2 regions of the Streptomyces sp. NBC_01077 genome follow, and region 1 is predicted to be linked to the other one. Evidence: riboswitches for the same ligand, from Rfam matches in the RefSeq annotation. Region 1 holds a riboswitch; the other holds the start of a gene.
What was found. Region 1 has a riboswitch for cobalamin ahead of OG462_RS07385 (CoA-acylating methylmalonate-semialdehyde dehydrogenase). Riboswitches for the same ligand answer to the same signal wherever they lie in the genome.

Region 1 (5,651 bases):
GCAGGGATGATTGCCAACTTCTGCGAATCTTCCCGCGAGGTTTTGCCAAGTCTGCCAAGGCCGGCCCGCGCGGATTCCCGCGTAGGCTGAGGCGACGGACGAGGGGGCCCGGTGAGCAAGACGTATGCGGGAGCGCGGCTGCGGCGGCTGCGCGAGGAGCGGCGGATGAGCCAGGCGGAGCTGGCGCGCGTCCTGGCCATCTCGCCCAGCTACCTGAACCAGATGGAGCACGACTCACGACCGCTGACCGTGCCCGTCCTGCTGCGGCTGACCGAGGCCTTCGGCGTCGACCCCGGCTTCTTCTCGGAGCGCGACACCAGCCGGCTCGTCGCGGATCTGCGCGAGGCGCTGGCCGGGGAGGTCGCCGAGGCCCGGGTCTCCGCCTCCGACCTCGCCGAGCTCGCCTCCCGGATGCCGGCCGTCGCCCAGGTCCTCCTGGACCTCGGCCGCCGTGGGCAGCGGCTCGCCGAGGGCCTGGCCGGGGTGGCGGACGGCCGGGGCGGGGACCGGGGTGGACCGCTCTCCCCGCACGAGGAGATCCGCGAGTTCTTCTACCGCCGCCAGAACTACCTCCACGAGACCGACCTCGCCGCCGAGGAACTGGCCCGCGGCATCGGAATCCGGCCCGGAGAAGTCGTCCGCGCGCTCTCCACCCGGCTGGCGGACCGGCACGGCGTACAGGTCGTCGGAGACTCGGCGGGCGGTTCCGAGCGGCTGCACCACTACGAGGAATCCGGGCGCGTGCTCCACCTCTCCGCGCGGCTGCGGCCCGGCCAGCAGGCGTTCCGGATGGCCACGCAGCTGGCGTTGCTCGAATACGGGGACGAGCTGGACCGGCTTGCCGCGGAGGACTTCCCGGCCGGGTCCACCCCGCACGGCCTGGCCCGGATCGGGATCGCCAACTACTTCGCCGCCGCGCTGATCCTCCCCTACGGGGCCTTCCACAGGGCCGCCGAGGCGTTCCGCTACGACATCGAGCGGCTCATCGACCACTTCGGACTCGGCTACGAGACGGTCTGCCACCGGCTGAGCACCCTCCAACGTCCCAGGCTGCGCGGGGTCCCTTTCTCCTTCGTGCGCGTGGACCGGGCGGGGAACATGTCCAAGCGGCAGTCCGCGACCGGATTCCACTTCTCCCGCGCGGGCGGCACCTGCCCGCTGTGGAACGTGTACGAGGCGTTCGCCGCGCCCGGCCGGATCCACGTCCAGGTCGCGGCCATGCCCGACGGGCAGCGCCACCTCTGGACGGCCCGCGCCGTCACCCGGCACCGGGGCGGCTGGGGCGAGCCGGGCAAGACCTTCGCCATCGGTCTCGGCTGCGAGATCCGCCACGCGTCCCGGCTCGTGTACTCGGACGGGATCGACCTCGACAACGCCGGGGCCGCCACCCCGATCGGCATGGGTTGCCGGCTCTGCGAGCGCCTCGACTGCCCCCAGCGCGCGGTCCCTCCGCTGGGTCGCCCGCTCGCCGTGGACGAGAACACCAGCACGTTCGTCCCGTACCAGGTCGCCGACCGCCGCGTCTGAGACCTCGACGGGGGCGGTGCCGGCCACCGCCCGGACGGCGCGGGGCGCGCCGGAGTGGGGGTGGACTTACCAGGACGTCCAACTATATGTTCGTGAGAAGCCCGCGGTGCAGGGAAGCCGGTGTGAATCCGGCGCGGTCCCGCCACTGTGACCGGGGAGTGTGCTCTTCAGAAGTACAGGCCACTGGCGGAAACCATCCGTCGGGAAGGCCGGAGAGCGCGCGCTGATCCGGGAGTCAGGATACCGGCCGTGGGGTGTTCCGTGTTGTCCACGAGGATGGAGCAGACACGCATGGCACCGGTACGTGACCACGGCCCAGGTGATCCGGCGGAGTACCCGAACGGCGAGGCCCTGTCCCCGCGTTCGTGACTCGACGAGGGCGCCCACGCCTTCCCCTGTCCCGCGGTCGGACCCGCGGTGTGAACTCCCGATCGGTGTCGCACCGTGCTCCTCACCGCGCCTTCCTCGGATCCTCACCTGACGAGAGCAGGCTTCGATGGTCCGCGAACTCACCCATTTCATCGGCGGAAAGCACACCACCGGCACGTCCGGTCTCTTCGCCGACGTGTACGACCCCAACACCGGCGCCGTCCAGGCCAGGGTCCCCCTGGCCGGGCGCGCCGACACCGAGGCGGCGATCGCCGACGCCGAGGAGGCCCAGCGGGAATGGGGCCGATGGAACCCGCAGCGGCGCGCCCGCGTCCTGCTGCGCTTCCTCCAACTCGTCGAGGGCGAACGGGACTCCCTGGCCCGGCTGCTCTCCGCCGAGCACGGCAAGACCGTCGCCGACGCCCACGGCGACCTGCAACGCGGGCTGGAGGTCGTGGAGTTCGCCGCCGGTATCCCGCACCTCCTCAAGGGCGAGTTCACGGACAGCGCCGGCACCGGCATCGACGTCCACTCGCTGCGCAGCCCGCTGGGCGTCGTCGCCGGGATCACCCCCTTCAACTTCCCCGCGATGATCCCGCTGTGGAAGGCCGCACCTGCCCTGGCCTGTGGAAACGCCTTCATCCTCAAGCCGTCGGAGCGCGACCCGTCCGTACCGCTGCGGCTCGCCGAGCTGTTCCTGGAGGCCGGACTGCCGCCCGGCGTGCTCAACGTCGTCAACGGCGGCAGGGAAGCCGTCGACACCCTCCTCGAAGACCCCCGCGTCCAGGCCCTCGGCTTCGTCGGCTCCACCCCGATCGCCGCGCACATCTATGCCACCGCCGCCGCCCACGGCAAGCGCGCCCAATGCTTCGGCGGCGCCAAGAACCACATGATCGTGATGCCCGACGCCGACCTCGACCAGGCCGTCGAGGCGCTGATCGGCGCCGGATACGGCTCCGCAGGCGAGCGCTGCATGGCGATCTCCGTCGCCGTCCCGGTGGGGGAGGAGACCGCCGACGCGCTGGTGGCGAAACTGAAGGAGCGCATCGCGACCCTCCGTATCGGCACCTCCGACGACCCCGACGCCGACTTCGGGCCGCTCGTCGGCCGGGACGCCCTGGAACGGGTGAACGGCTACGTCGGGATCGGTGTCGGCGAGGGCGCCGAACTCGTCGTGGACGGCCGGGGGTTCACCCTCACCGGGCACGAGAACGGCTTCTTCGCCGGGGCGTCGCTCTTCGACCGGGTCACCCCCTCGATGCGGATCTACCAGGAGGAGATCTTCGGCCCCGTCCTGTGCGTCGTACGGGCCGCCGACTACGAGGAGGCCCTGCGGCTGCCCAGCGAGCACCCCTACGGCAACGGTGTCGCCATCTTCACCCGCGACGGCGACACCGCCCGCGACTTCACCCGCCGCGTCAACACCGGCATGGTCGGCGTCAACGTCCCCATCCCGGTCCCCGTGGCCTACCACACCTTCGGCGGCTGGAAGCGCTCCGGATTCGGCGACCTGAACCAGCACGGCCCCGACGCCGTCCGCTTCTACACCCGCACCAAGACCGTCACCTCGCGCTGGCCCTCCGGGGTCAAGGAAGGCGCGAGCTTCACCATCCCGACGATGGGATGAGCGCCGTGACCACCCTCACCGAGGACCAGCTCGCCCTCGCCGAAGTCACCCTCGACTTCGCCCAGGAACAGCTCGCCCCGCACGCCGTGACCTGGGACCAGGACAAGCACTTCCCCGTCGACGTCATCCGCAGAGCCGCCTCGCTCGGCCTCGGCGGAGTCTACGTACGGGAGGAACACGGAGGCTCCGGACTCACCCGGGCCGACGGCGTCCTCGTCTTCGAGACCCTGGCGACCGGCTGCCCCTCGATCGCCGGCTACCTCTCCATCCACAACATGGTCGCCTGGATGATCGACCGGTACGGGGACCATGCCCAGCGCGCCCGCCGGCTGCCCGGCCTCTGCTCCGCCGAGACCCTGGGCAGCTACTGCCTCACCGAACCCGGCGCGGGCTCGGACGCCGCCGCGCTGCGCACCCGCGCCGAGCGGGACGGCGACCACTACGTCCTGACCGGCGTGAAGCAGTTCATCTCCGGCGCGGGCGTCTCCGACGTGTACCTCGTCCTGGCCCGCACCGGCGCGGACGGCCCCCGCGGGATCTCCGCCTTCATCATCGAGCGGGGTGACCCGGGAGTCTCCTTCGGCGGGAACGAGCGCAAGATGGGCTGGAACGCGCAGCCGACCCGCCAGGTCGTCCTCGACGGGGTACGGATCCCCGCCGACCGTCGCCTGGGTGCGGAGGGCGACGGCTTCCGCATCGCCATGCACGGCCTCAACGGCGGCCGCCTCGGCATCGCGGCCTGCTCCCTCGGCGGAGCCCAGAGCGCCCTCGACCGCAGCCTCACCCATCTCTCCGACCGCGAGGCCTTCGGCGGCCGACTGCTCGACGCCCAGGCCCTCCAGTTCCGGCTGGCCGACATGGCCACCGAGCTGACCGCCGCCCGCGCGCTCGTCCGACAGGCGGCCGAGGCCCTCGACCGGGGAGACCCGCGGGCGGCCCAACTCTGCGCCATGGCCAAGCGGTTCGCCACGGACACCGGGTTCTCCGTCGCCGACCGGGCACTGCAGCTGCACGGCGGATACGGCTACCTCAGCGAGTACGGCATCGAGAAGATCGTCCGCGACCTGCGGGTCCACCGGATCCTGGAAGGGACCAACGAGATCATGAACGTCATCGTCGCCCGCGGCCTGACGGAGCACCTCCGATGACCGGGGACGAGGAGGTCATCGTCCGTACCGAAGGGCGGACGGGCCGGCTGATCCTCAACCGCCCCAAGGCCCTGAACGCGCTCAGCCATCGCATGGTGCTGCGGATCGAGGAGGCCCTCACCGTCTGGCGGGACGATCCCACGATCGAGACCGTCGTGATCTCCGGTGCGGGGGAGCGCGGTCTGTGCGCCGGCGGCGACATCCGCGCCATCCACGAGGACGCCCGGGCCGGTGGCACGGAATCCGCCGACTTCTGGCGGGACGAGTACCGGCTCAACGCCCTGATCGCCCGCTATCCCAAGCCGTACGTCGCCCTCATGGACGGCATCGTGATGGGCGGCGGGGTCGGGGTCTCGGCCCACGGCACCGTACGGATCGTCACCGAGCGCTCCCGGGTCGCCATGCCCGAGACCGGCATCGGCTTCGTCCCCGATGTCGGCGGCACCTATCTCCTGGCCCTGGCGCCCGGCGAGCTGGGGACCCACCTGGCGCTGACAGGGGCGGCCGTCGGCGCCGCCGACGCCATGCTCTGCGGCCTCGCCGACCACTTCGTGCCGGCCGAGCGGCTCGACCGGTTGACGGCAGGGTTCGCGCAGGCGTCCGTACACGACGCCCTGGCCGCGCAGGTCGGCCAGGCACCGCCCGGTCGACTGGCCGCCCACCGCGAGTGGATCGACCACTGCTACGCCGCCGACACGGTCGAGCAGATCGTGGACCGGCTCCTCACCGCGGACGTGCCGGCCGCTGAGGAGGCGGCCGCCACCCTGGCCGCCAAGTCCCCGACGGCGCTCAAGGTCACCCTCACCGCGCTGCGCCGAGCCCGCGGGCTCGGCCCGTTGGAGCGGGTCCTCGAACAGGAGTACCGAGTCTCCTGCGCGGCGCTGAACTCGCCCGACCTCGTCGAGGGCATCAGGGCCCAGGTCATCGACAAGGACCGCGATCCCCGCTGGTCGCCCGCCGCGCTCGCCGACGTCACCGGA
Region 2 (5,651 bases), 190 kb from region 1:
TGGTGTGCCCGAGGCGGGCCGCCTGGGCCTGCCGGATCTTGGACAGCGAGTCGAGGAGCAGGAAGATGATCCGGTACATCACCAGCGCCACGTCCACCACCGGCGCCGGCACCCCCGCCCGTACGAGCCGGGGCAGGACGTCGGACACCGGCGTCGTGAACGCGAAGAGCAGCACCCCGAGCGACGCCGAAGCGGTCCGCAGCAGCAACTCGCCCGCCTGCACCGGGCCGCCCGGCGCGAGAGCGACGAGCCCCCGCGTACCGCCCACCTCGAAGAGCAGCGGAATCGCTCCCGTGACACAGAATCCGAGCGGGACGCGGAACGCCCGCCACAGCGCCCGGCCCGGCACACCGGCCGGACCGAGCAGCACCGTGAGCGTGGCCACCGCCACGAGTACCGCACCCGGCCACGGCGGCAGACTCACCGCGCACAGCGTCAGACCGAAGCCGAGAAACGACTTCTCGGCCGGATGTCGGCGGCGCCAGCGACTGCTGTGCGCCGCCGCGTCGATCGGCAGCATCGGCGGCCACGCGCCCGCCCCGCCGGCGGACCCGCCGCCGGAGCCGGAGCCGCCTTCGTTCGCCGCGGTCCCGGCCTCAGCCGTCATGGCCTCGGCCGCCTCGGCCTCCGTCCTGGCCTCGGCCGCCTCGGCCGGTTCCGTCCTGGCCCCAGCCGTCCCGGCCGCCTCCGCCCGGGCGGCCCCCTGTCGGCGGCCACGCCGCAGACCGAAGTAGTACGCCAGGACACCGGCGCCGAGGGCCGCCTGAAGAGCGAACAGCGCCGACTCGATCTCCCCGGACGGCGGCTCGTACAGCGGGCTGAACCACGGTTCGTAGTCCGGCTGGAGCTCCGTGATCGCGGTCTCCGCCTCCGCGTCGGCCCCGGTGAACGGTTCCTCCTTGTGGTCCCCGAGCCCCAGCGCGAGCGGCAGGACCGCGAGCACGGCGACGACGAGCAGCAGCAGGGTGTTGATCTTCGCGTTGCGGCTCATCGCGCGGTCGCCTCCTCGCGCCGCTCGGCCTTGCGCCCGGCGAGGACGCCGAGCCGGATCAGCTCGCCCTTGCTCGACTGCGTGAGCAGTCGCATCACGAGCACGGTGAGCAGGCCCTCGCTCACCGCGAGCGGGATCTGGGTCACGGCGAAGATCCCGCCGAACTTGGCGAGCGCGCCGGGGATGCCGCTGCCTGGGTCGGGGAAGGCGAGCGCCAGCTGCACGCTGGTCACGCAGTATGTGGACAGGTCGGCGACGAACGCACCGAAGAAGACGGCGACCATCAGCGGCGCACCGAACCGGCGGAGCAGCAGATAGGTACCGAACCCCGCCCAGGGCCCGACGATCGCCATCGAGAAGACGTTCGCGCCGAGCGTGGTCAGCCCGCCGTGCGCGAGCAGCAGGGCCTGGAAGAGCAGGGTGATCGTTCCCAGGACCGCCATGATCGGCGGCCGGAACAGGATCGCACCCAGACCCGTACCGGTCGGGTGCGAGCAACTACCGGTCACTGAGGGCAACTTGAGCGCCGACAGGACGAAGGTGAAGGCGCCGGCGGCGCCGAGCAACAGGGTGGACTCGGGGTTCGACCGCACCTCGCGGGTCAGCGCGCGGACCCCGTGGACGACGAACGGCGCGGACGCTACGCCCCAGGCGGCGGCGTGCACAGGGGGCAGATACCCCTCGGCTATATGCATGGTCGGGAGACCCTCTCCAGCACCTCGTGGATGGACAACGCACCCTGGCCGGTCTCCTGGCTGACGGTCATACGCCGGACTCCGCCTTCCCACACCACGACGGTTTCCCATCGCGGTCCAGTGGCTTCCCCGTGGGTGTCTCCCGCGGGGGTGGAGCCGGACCTCCCGATCACAGTGGCGAGGGCCGCACCGGTACTTCACCGGTTTCCCGTACACCAAGGCCCTGCGACATTAGTGCGTTGACCAGGTACATCACAATGTGGGTGCTTGTAGGGTCCCGTGGCGGCGCCGTGGATCTCCCCGATCTCCCCGGCCTAGCTGTTCCTGCCGCTCCGCACGAGGGCCGCGATGGCACCCGGCGCCACGACGACCGCTGCCGCGAGCGCCGCGAGCAGCATGGGGTCCGGGCCGTCGTAGTCGGACGCCACGTCCGCATTGGCGCCGAACAGAGCCGCGCCGACCACCAGGAGGACCGAGACGCCGAGTACGCCCCTCGCCCATGCCTTGCGGGCGGACGGGGTGCGCAGGGGCACCAGCGCGACCAGGAACCACACGAGCGCGAGAATCACTACAGCGGACAGACTGCCCGACATCGCCCCTCCTCCATCACCTGGCCGGGCCAGGTGGCGCACGGATGAAAGCCGGCTCCCGGAGAGGCCCGCCGCACAACCGGATCGCGGTTGTGATCTCCCAGGGTAGGTCGCACCCATGCCGCCACAGCGGCTGAGTTTCGGCCAAACAGCGCCTGAGACTCAGCCGCTTGACGTCGGAGAACCGTCGTTCGTCGCCTTCACCCCTTGCGATAGGCGTACGCCTCCGAGGCCGCCGCCGCCACGGCGTCGAGGTCCCCGCCCGCGCTCGCCGTGACCAGCGCGGCGACCGTGCCCTCGACGAACGGGGCATCCAACAGGCGGGAGCCCTCGGGCAGTTCGTCGCCCTCGGCGAGGAGCGCCTTCACCGTGAGTACCGCGCTCCCCAGATCGACCAGGATCGCCACGCCCGCACCGCGGTCGACGCCCTTCGCCGCCTCGGAGATCAGCTCGGAACTCGTCCCCAGACCACCGTCGGGAGTCCCACCGGCCGGGAGGACCGGGGCGAGCTCGCCGCCGCCGGCGAGCCCCCGGGCCAGCTCGGCCACGGCCGACGCGACGGCGGCGCTGTGCGAGACGAGCACGATGCCGACGAGACCGGAACCGGCGCCGAAGCCCGAGCTGGAGCCGGGGCTGGTCCCGGTCCCGGTCCCGGACCCGGTCCCCGCCCCCGTCCCGGTCCCGGCGCTCATGAAGCCCCCTCGGTGCTCGACGCCTCCGTACGGGCGGTCTCGTCGAGCGTGGCGAACAGCAGCGCCGAGGACGTGGCCCCCGGATCCTGGTGCCCCACCGACCGCTCGCCCAGATAGCTGGCCCTGCCCTTGCGTGCCCGCAGCGGTACGGTCGCGAGGGCGCCCTCCTCGGCGGCCGCGCGGGCCGCGCCGAACGAGCCCCGCAGGCCCTCCACGGCCGGCACGAGCGCGTCGAGCATGGTCTTGTCGCCCACCTGCGCGCCGCCCAGCTGGGACACGGCGGCCACACCGGAAGCGAGGGCCTCGGCCAACTGCTCCCGGGTCACGCGCTCGTCGTCGCCCAGCGTCTTGCCGGTACGGCGCAGCAGCGTGCCGTACAGCGGTCCCGACGCACCGCCGACCGTGGAGATCAGCCGCCGTCCGGCGGTGGTGAGCACGGCGCCCGGCGTCGCCGGCGGCTCCTTGGCCAGGGTCTCGGTCACGGCGGCGAACCCGCGCTTGAGATTGGCGCCGTGGTCGGCGTCGCCGATGGCCGAGTCCAGCTCGGTGAGCCGGTCCGCCTCCCGGTCGACGGCCTCCGCCACCGCGGCGAGCCAGCGCACCAGGAAGTCCGCGCCGAAGGTCTCCGTCATGTCGGTTCCCTCTCCCATCGCTCGTCTCACCGGCCCCAGCGCAGCGCGGGCGTCTCCACGGGCGCGTCCCAGAGACGAAGAAGCTCCTCGTCCACCTCGCACAGCGTCACCGAGCAGCCGGCCATGTCCAGCGAGGTCACGTAGTTCCCGACGAGGGTCCGGGCCACCGGCACGCTCCGCTCGCCGAGCACGCGCTGCACCTCCGCGTTGAACCCGTACAACTCCAGGAGCGGGGTCGCGCCCATCCCGTTGACCAGGGCGATGACCGGGCCGGACGGGCGGAGGTCCTCGATGACGGCGTCGACGGCGAAGTCCGCGATCTCCCGTGAGGTCATCATGGGCCGCCGCTCACGGCCCGGCTCGCCGTGGATGCCGATGCCCAACTCCAGCTCGCCGTCGGGGAGATCGAAGGTGGGGCTGCCCTTGGCGGGGGTGGTGCACGCGCTGAGGGCGACCCCGAAGGACCGGCAGCGCTCGTTGACCCGGCGGGCGATCGCCTCCACCCGCTCAAGGGGCGCGCCCTCCTCGGCGGCGGCTCCCGCGATCTTCTCGACGAAGAGCGTGCCGCCGGTCCCGCGCCGGCCGGCGGTGTAGAGACTGTCCGTGACGGCGACGTCGTCGTCGACCAGCACCTTGGCGACCTGGATGCCCTCGTCCTCGGCGAGCTCCGCCGCCATCTCGAAGTTCAGCACGTCACCGGTGTAGTTCTTGACGACGAACAACACCCCGGCGCCACTGTCGACGGCCGTCGCGGCCCGCACCATCTGGTCGGGCACCGGAGACGTGAACACCTCCCCCGGACACGCGGCCGCCAGCATCCCGGGCCCGACGAACCCCCCGTGCAACGGCTCGTGCCCGGACCCGCCGCCGGACACCAGCGCGACCTTCCCGGCCACGGGCGCGTCCCGCCACATCACGACCCGCTGCTCCACGTCGACGGCGAGCTCGGGATGAGCGGCGGCCATCCCGCGCAACGCGTCGGCGACGACTGTCTCGGGGGCGTTGATGAGCATCCTCACGGGTATCTCCTTGAGATTTTGGCGGAGGGGCGTACCTGCCGGGTCTTCGCAGGTCGGATTGCGTCCCCGGAATAGATGATCTTGGTGGTCGGTGGCGGCTGAGGGTGCCTTCTGTCGGTGCTGACGCTGACCTGATGCTGACTTCTATGACGATGCGTCAAGTGGTGTGGTCGTCTGGTAGGCGGTGGATGGGGCTCTCATCCTCGGCAGTATCGACGTTGCCGACGCGAAGGTCACGTGGGCATGGCCGATTCCGAGCGAGTGCCTTCTCGCTGGACCGGGCGGTGCCAGGAGGCCTCAGCCGTCGAGGCCGGGTGCCCTCAGGGTGCCTCTGGGGGATCCGCAGGCGTCGGCTCGTCAGCCCGAATGCGGGTTGCTCCTGGTGGGCGGTGTCGCGAACTGTGGGTGTGTCTGTCGTAGACCGCGGCTTGATCTGGGTTGGTCAGGAGGAGATCTCTTGAAGCCCTCGCCCTCACCGCGCTGACCTGCGCGGATTGCGGAGGAGGCGTACTTCCTGGCAGCGTTCCCGCTGGTGAGATGGCCCTTCGTGGGGTTGGGGTGTGGCTACGCGCCGTTTCGGAGGGGTCTCGGGGCGAGTGTGCCGGAGTCGCGGCCTCGCGCGTTCGCGCCCGTGACACTGCGCGGATCTCGCCCTTGACCGGTTGTGCGCTGTCGTGCCAACCCCTGGGCGCAGGAGGTCAATGCGGTCGGTCGGGTCGCTCGTAGCTTGAAGAAGTGCCGAGCCGCGGAGGTGGTGGGCACGTTCCGACTGCTTCGAGAGGACCCCTCATGTTCGACATCAACAAGGTGCAGGCCGCCCCGAGCAAGGATCTGCTCACGCCCGACAACTCGGTCATGCTCTTCGTGGACCACCAGCCGCAGATGTTCTTCGGCACCGGCAGCGGCGACCGCGCCGCGATCATCAACAGCACCGTGGGTCTGGCCAAGGCGGCTCAGGCATTCGATGTGCCGGCCGTCCTGACCACGGTCGCCGCCGAGTCGTTCTCCGGGCCCCTGCTGCCGCAGCTCGCC

Region 2: another riboswitch for cobalamin. It lies ahead of OG462_RS06625 (energy-coupling factor ABC transporter permease); the one in region 1 lies ahead of OG462_RS07385 (CoA-acylating methylmalonate-semialdehyde dehydrogenase).

Annotation. Positions count from the first base shown of each region.
Region 1 covers NZ_CP108669.1:1,657,709-1,663,359, reverse strand. The annotation lists gene OG462_RS07390 (short-chain fatty acyl-CoA regulator family protein) at 112-1,527, shown strand; cobalamin riboswitch at 1,615-1,794, shown strand; gene OG462_RS07385 (CoA-acylating methylmalonate-semialdehyde dehydrogenase) at 2,024-3,523, shown strand; gene OG462_RS07380 (acyl-CoA dehydrogenase family protein) at 3,520-4,671, shown strand; gene OG462_RS07375 (enoyl-CoA hydratase/isomerase family protein) at 4,668-5,651, shown strand, end outside.
Region 2 covers NZ_CP108669.1:1,463,497-1,469,147, reverse strand. The annotation lists gene cbiQ (cobalt ECF transporter T component CbiQ) at 1-520, opposite strand, end outside; partial or broken gene OG462_RS06630 (energy-coupling factor ABC transporter substrate-binding protein) at 743-991, opposite strand; gene OG462_RS06625 (energy-coupling factor ABC transporter permease) at 988-1,686, opposite strand; cobalamin riboswitch at 1,715-1,949, opposite strand; gene OG462_RS06620 (hypothetical protein) at 2,001-2,279, opposite strand; gene OG462_RS06615 (PTS-dependent dihydroxyacetone kinase phosphotransferase subunit DhaM) at 2,477-2,968, opposite strand; gene dhaL (dihydroxyacetone kinase subunit DhaL) at 2,965-3,600, opposite strand; gene dhaK (dihydroxyacetone kinase subunit DhaK) at 3,627-4,619, opposite strand; gene OG462_RS06600 (hydrolase) at 5,409-5,651, shown strand, end outside.